Regions from separate parts of the Mesorhizobium delmotii genome, predicted to be linked through region 2. Evidence: predicted binding sites of a transcription regulator. Region 2 holds the regulator's gene; the other holds the start of a gene.
What was found. Region 2 encodes HrcA, which represses chaperone genes, less so after heat shock. Its sites were predicted from a motif close to GTTAGCACTCNCNNNNNGNGAGTGCTAAC; they were not measured.
Positions count from the first base shown of each region.

Region 1: the regulator HrcA is predicted to act here: its motif matches at 2,135-2,163, upstream of BQ8482_RS20060 (co-chaperone GroES).

Region 1 is NZ_FUIG01000032.1:4,268-7,715, reverse strand. It holds gene groL (chaperonin GroEL) at 1-1,591, opposite strand, end outside; gene BQ8482_RS20060 (co-chaperone GroES) at 1,770-2,084, opposite strand; gene BQ8482_RS20055 (hypothetical protein) at 2,330-2,602, shown strand; gene BQ8482_RS20050 (DUF1488 family protein) at 2,599-2,865, shown strand; gene BQ8482_RS20045 (hypothetical protein) at 2,938-3,129, opposite strand; gene BQ8482_RS20040 (hypothetical protein) at 3,178-3,426, opposite strand.
Region 2 is NZ_FUIG01000013.1:45,422-48,869, forward strand. It holds gene BQ8482_RS01630 (VOC family protein) at 1-96, opposite strand, end outside; gene rph (ribonuclease PH) at 281-997, opposite strand; gene hrcA (heat-inducible transcriptional repressor HrcA) at 1,132-2,232, shown strand; gene BQ8482_RS01650 (hypothetical protein) at 2,369-2,566, shown strand; gene BQ8482_RS01655 (LysE family translocator) at 2,774-3,391, shown strand.

The DNA of each region.
Region 1 (3,448 bases), on a different contig from region 2:
CGACATCCTTGGCTGGAATGTCGGTAATCATGGCTTCCGCAGTGATCAGCAATGCCGCGATCGAACCGGCATCCTGGAGCGCGGTCCGCACCACCTTTGCCGGGTCGACTATGCCGACCTTGATCATGTCGACATAGATCTCGTTCTGGGCATCGAAGCCCTGATTGTGATCCTTGCTGTCTATGAGCCTGCCGACAACGATCGAACCTTCGACGCCGGAGTTCTCGGCGATCTGGCGGAGTGGCGCTTCGAGCGCTCTCGACACGATCGAAATGCCCGCCGTGACATCGGCATTGGCTCCGGTCAGCCCGTTCAGCACGGCCTTGGCGCGCAGCAGCGCGACACCGCCGCCGGGAACGATCCCTTCTTCCACCGCCGCGCGCGTAGCGTTCAGCGCATCGTCGATACGGTCCTTCTTTTCCTTGACCTCGGACTCGGTCGCACCACCGACGCGAATGACCGCGACGCCGCCGGCGAGCTTGGCCAGCCGCTCCTGCAGCTTCTCCTTGTCGTAGTCGGAAGTGGTTTCCTCGATCTGCCCCTTGATCTGCTGGACACGCGCCTGGATCGTGGCCTTCTCGCCTGCACCGTCGATGATCGTCGTCGTGTCCTTCTCGATCAGCACGCGCTTGGCGCGGCCGAGCATGTCGATGGTGATGTTTTCGAGCTTGATGCCGAGGTCTTCCGAGATCATCTGGCCGGCAGTGAGCACGGCGATGTCTTCCAGCATCGCCTTGCGGCGGTCACCGAAACCCGGCGCCTTGACGGCCGCAACCTTGAGCCCACCGCGCAATTTGTTGACGACCAGCGTCGCCAGTGCTTCGCCCTCGACGTCCTCGGAGATGATCACCAGCGGCTTGCCGCTTTGCACTACGGCTTCGAGGATCGGCAGCATCGCCTGCAGATTACCGAGCTTCTTTTCATGGATGAGGACGTAAGGGTCCTCCAGCTCCGCGCGCATCTTCTCGGCATTGGTGACGAAATAGGGGCTGAGATAGCCACGGTCGAACTGCATGCCCTCGACGACGTCGAGTTCGGTGTCGGCGGTCTTGGCTTCCTCGACGGTGATGACGCCGTCATTGCCGACCTTGTCCATCGCCTTGGCGATCATGGCGCCGACGGTGGTGTCGCCATTGGCGGCAATGGTGCCGACCTGCGCGATTTCACCGGGAGATTTGACCTTCTTGGCGCGTGCCTGGATTTCCTTGACGACAGCGGTAACGGCAAGGTCGATGCCGCGCTTGAGGTCCATCGGGTTCATGCCGGCGGCAACGAATTTGGCGCCCTCGCGCAAGATGGAAGCGGCAAGCACCGTGGCGGTGGTGGTACCGTCGCCGGCAAGGTCGTTGGTCTTCGACGCCACTTCGCGCACCATCTGCGCGCCCATGTTCTCGAACTTGTCGGAAAGCTCGATTTCCTTGGCTACCGCCACCCCGTCCTTGGTGATGCGCGGTGCGCCATAGGCCTTGTCGATGACGACGTTGCGGCCCTTGGGGCCGAGCGTCACCTTGACGGCGTTGTTGAGGATTTCGACACCGCGCAGCATGCGGTCACGCGCATCGGTGGAGAATTTGATTTCCTTGGCAGACATGATTTTTCATCCCGTTTGTGTGTGGAGTAGGCCCGTTCGCTTTGGAACCAGAAAGACTTCGGCGTTCCGCCTGAAGCATCGGCTCGAAAATCGGAATCGATTTTCGGAAAAGCACGATGCGTAGATTCAAAAACTTGGAGCGTCCTTTGCGCGTCCAAGAGGACGCGCGGCGCTCCAATCAGGCGGCCTTCTTGGCAGTGATGGTCCTCTCGATGATGCCCATGATGTCGGCCTCCTTCATGATCAGAAGGTCCTCGCCATCTATCTTGACCTCGGTTCCCGACCATTTGCCAAACAGGATGAGGTCGCCGGCCTTGACGTCGAGCGCGATCAGCGCGCCGCTTTCGTCACGCGCGCCCGGCCCGACGGCGATCACTTCGCCTTCCTGCGGCTTTTCCTTGGCATTGTCGGGAATGATGATGCCGCCCTTGGATTTGGTGTCGCTTTCGGCGCGCCGAATGACGACGCGATCGTGGAGGGGCCGGAATTTCATGGGAACTCTTTCTGGGGCCGGCTTAGGCGGCCGCTCCCTTCTATAGGCCCGTTGGCACTCGATTGATAGGAGTGCCAAAAAATATTCATGCTCTGTCGGAAACTATTGAATAGTATTATTTTGCTGTTTCATTTTCAGAATTTCCACCAATTCAAAATAATCCGGAAGTTGAATTTTTCGTTCCGAGTTCCTATTTTAGATGGGAAATTCACTTTCATAATTTCGGTCAAAAGGAGATTTTATCAATGGCGGAATCTAGCCAGAACATCATGGAAAAAGCTGAAGCGCGCTTCATGGAGAAGCAGAAGAAAGCCGCGGAACGCAACCAGGCAACGGCCGAATATGTTTCCGAGGCCAAGGCCAGGACCATTAAGACGGCAAGATTGCGGGCGTTGCGGCTGGCCAAGGAAGAGGCCGACCGCGCCGCGGAGGCCCTCAATCCCGTCGCCCCCAAGAAAAAGCGGGTGTCGCGGGCGGTCAAGAAAGCAGACGTTGCATCAACGGAGGTCAAGTCATGAGCCTGACATTTCCCAATCGAAGCCGCAGCTACGACGAGGCGGGCAAACGCATCCGCTTCGTCGGCCATGACGGCATGTTCCAGATTTCCTTCTCTGTCGCCACTGATGCCATCTCGAAGGCACCATCAGAGGCACCAACTGCTGAAGCCACCTATCTGGCGGCGTTCGACACCGCCTCCAGTTCCATCCATGAAATCGCCAGAAATGCCTATGCCCGCACTCGCAAGAGCATATATGTGCTGACCGCGGCCGATTTTCGCTAATCCCGACCGCCTGCGCGATCGGGGCCAACACGCCAGATTCCTACCTTGGCGCAAATGCCGCCTGAGGCCGGCTCAGGATTTGCCGTCCGCCTTTGCCCGCCGCTTGACGTCTCGGCTGTTCAGCCGATCGACCATCGCGTCCGCATCGCGTGTGTTCATGCCAACCATGACCTGGTGCTTCAGCTCGACGGGCTGGCCGGTGAAGACATCGAAGACGGTCCAGCTGTTCGGATGCTCCATGCGCAGTGCGTAGCGGTTTGCCATCCCGGCATCCTTTTTCGTTTCTGCCCCCGATCGATGGATGTCGATTGGTCAGGCCTGCGTAATGAAGAACACTGCCGCCAGTACAAGGACCGTCCACACAACGACGGACAGCTTCAAGGCCAGGGCCCCGTGTGAAGACAAAAGCTTCCGAATGCGGATCACCATGTTCTTCGACACGGTCGGCGCCGCAGCAATGGCTGCTGGCGGCTTGATCCCAAGCTTTCCAAAGACAGGCAGCAGCGATGGCTCGCGCACGAAAATAACCTCGAATGTCCGGAGAAAACCGAGCACCTTCATAGCACCGTTTTTTAAACGCCTT
Region 2 (3,448 bases):
CAGCAGATCGAGCCCGAGCACATCGGTGTAGAAGGTTTCCGCAGCAGCGAGGTCTGTGACGTATAGTGCTGACTCAAGGATAGCGGAGGGTTGCATCAGGCACCCCCCTCTGGCCTTCCGGCCATCTCCCCCGCAAGGGGGGAGATTGGCAGCTTCTGCGTCGTCGCGCACCCTTCGAGGTTGGAGATTGGCGAAGGCCGAAATGACATCCCATCTCCCCCCTTGAGGGGGAGATGGCCGGCAGGCCAGAGGGGGGCGGACAAGCTCGGCATTTTCAGGACTACGCCACGGCCATCTGCTGCAGGCTGACCAGTCGCTGGATGCCCTTCTTGGCCAGTTCCATCAGCGCCGTGAACTGCTCTTCCGAGAAAGGCTCGCCCTCGGCCGTGCCTTGGATCTCGACGATGCCGCCCTTGCCGGTCATGACGAAGTTGGCGTCGGTGCCGGCCGAGGAGTCTTCGAGATAGTCGAGGTCGATGACCGGCTGGCCGTCATGGATGCCGCAGGAGATAGCCGCGACATGGTCCTTCAGCACCTTGGCGACGCTGGCCATCTGCCGGGTTTCCATCCAGCGCAGGCAGTCATGGAGTGCCACCCAGCCGCCAGTGATCGAGGCTGTGCGCGTGCCGCCATCGGCCTGGATCACGTCGCAGTCGACGGTGATCTGCTGCTCGCCGAGCGCCTGCAGGTCGACCACGGCGCGCAGCGAACGGCCGATCAGCCGCTGGATTTCGAGTGTGCGGCCGCCTTGCTTGCCGGCCGAAGCTTCGCGGCGCATGCGCTCGCCGGTCGAGCGCGGCAGCATTCCGTATTCCGCTGTCACCCAGCCCTTTCCAGAATTGCGCATCCAGCCCGGCACTTTTTCCTCGAGGCTGGCCGTGCACAGCACATGGGTGTCGCCGAACTTCACCAGGCACGAACCTTCCGCGTGCTTGGAGACGCCGCGCTCGAAGGAGATGGCGCGCATTTCGTCGAATTGGCGTTTAGAAGGGCGCATTCAGGCTTTTTTCCTATCTTTTTCGGAATCGTGGCCGGCTTGTAGCCGCATGGGGCGCAGGGCGCAAAGGAAAATGGCCGGTTGCGCGGGTGTGGCCGAAGTCTATATCTTTGGGCCGGAGGTATTTGGCTCGAATGACCAAGGCAGTCGATCCCGGTTCGCAGTCGGCGGCAGTGCTCCAGTCGCCCGCACTCCAGTCGCTCGACATGCGCTCGCGCGACATCTTTCGGCGCATTGTCGATTCTTATCTGAAGGACGGCGAGCCGGTCGGCTCACGCAGCCTGTCGCGTATCCTGCCGTCGTCGCTGTCGCCCGCCACCATCCGCAACGTGATGAGCGATCTCGAGCATCTTGGCCTGATTTATGCGCCGCATATCTCGGCCGGCCGATTGCCGACCCAGGCCGGCCTGCGCTTCTTCGTCGATGCTTTTATGGAGCTTGGCGACCTCTCCGACGAGGAGCGCCGCACCATCGAGGCGCAGGTACGCGCCTCCGGCTCGGGCGCGACGCTGGAGCATCTGCTCACCGAAGCCAGCCAGATGCTGTCCGGCATGTCGCGCGGCGCCGGCCTCGTGCTTGCCGCCAAGAACGAGGTGCCGCTAAAGCACATCGAGTTCATCCAGCTCGAGCCGAACAAGGCGCTGGCCGTGCTGGTGTCGCAGAACGGCGACGTCGAAAATCGTGTCGTCGACCTGCCCGCCGGCATCACCGTCTCGCAATTGCATGAAGCCTCGAACTTCCTCAATGCCCATATCCGTGGCCGCACGCTGGCCGAGGCGCGGATCGAGATCGCCCGCATCAAGGAAGAGACCAAGGCCGCCCTCGACACGCTGTCGCAGGATCTGGTCGAGAAGGGCCTTGCGGTCTGGGCAGGCGCCGAGAGCGGCCTGCCGGCGCGTCTCATCGTGCGCGGCCGAGCCAACCTGCTGGAAAATGTCACCGCGCAGGCCGACATCGAGCTGTTGCGGCATTTGTTCGAGGATCTGGAGACGCAGGACGGGCTGATCCAGCTTCTCGACCTTGCCGAGGAAGGCTCCGGTGTGCGCATCTTCATCGGCTCGGAAAACAAGCTGTTTTCGCTGTCCGGCTCGTCGCTGGTCGTGGCGCCCTATCGCGACAAGGACGCCCGCGTCATCGGCGCGCTCGGCGTCATCGGCCCGACCCGGCTGAACTATGCCCGCATCGTGCCGATGGTCGACTATACCGCGCAGCTTATTTCCCGCATGCTGCGATAATGTATGTCGCCCAAAAGCCTGCCCTCGGTTGAGCAGCGGTTTGGGATAACGACATGCATAAAAACAAGAAAGCAAAGCGCGTCGCAGGAACCCTTCCAACCGCGACGCGCTTTGGGTGGACCTCAAGGAGAAAAAAATGGCGCTGGAATCATTCAAAGCTCAGATCAGCCTGTTGCTCGAGCAGATGATCAACCAGCCTGAGGATCAGCATGAAGTGCAGGAGCAGCTGCGCGAAAAGCTGAGGGAAATGCGCGCCATGGGCCTGCCGCTGCCGGCCGATCTCGTCGCGCTGGAAAAGCGCCTCGACGACGATTTCTACGCGGCCGGAAATTGAGGCGACGACCAAAACGGTCGATTTGCTTCAACTCTCCGTGTGCTGAACCACTCAAAGCGGAACTTGATCGGCGGGTTCGTTCGGCCGGCGGCGCTGGTGCAATCGAATTCGTCCCTCAGGGAGTACACGCCTGCCCGCCTTTGTGCGACAAGGCTCAGTCTTAAAAGGTCGATTCCGATTTCGGGGTCATGCGCTAAGGCCGAAACCATGACCCTCACCGGATTCCTCGCTTATAGCGCGGCCCTCGGCATCGCCGCCGCCATTCCTGGCCCGGGGCTTACCGCGCTTATTGCGCGTGCGCTCGGGTCCGGCTTTCGCTCGGCGCTCGCAATGTCCTTCGGGCTGATGCTCGGCGATCTCACCTATCTCACCGCCGTGGTGCTCGGCCTCGCTCTCGTCGCGCAGACCTTCGGCATGGCCTTCCTGGCGATCAAATGGCTGGGCGTCGCCTATCTCGCTTTCCTTGGCTGGCGCTTCTGGACGAGCGGCATCACGCCCGAAACCGTGCAGGCGAAGAAAGGCAGGGGCGGGCTGGTGTCGAGCTTTATTGCCGGCCTCGCCGTTACGCTCGGCAATCCAAAGACAATGATCTTCTATCTCGCCATCACGCCGACCATCGTCGATCTGAAGACGATCACACTCGCCGACTACGGCATCCTCGTGGCGCTCACGCTCGTCGTGCTCCTGGTGGTGCTGGTGCCCTATCTGGCGCTGGCGGCCAAAGCGCGCGGGTTCCTGAAGTCGCCGCGCGCGCTGAGGGCGCTGAACCGCACCGCCGCCGGTTTCATGGCCGGCGCGGCGGCTGCGATCGCCGCCCGGCAATAGGCCACTTTTGGCCTCGGCTGAAATGCTTTTCCGGGCGACGGTGTTTTCAGCATGCGA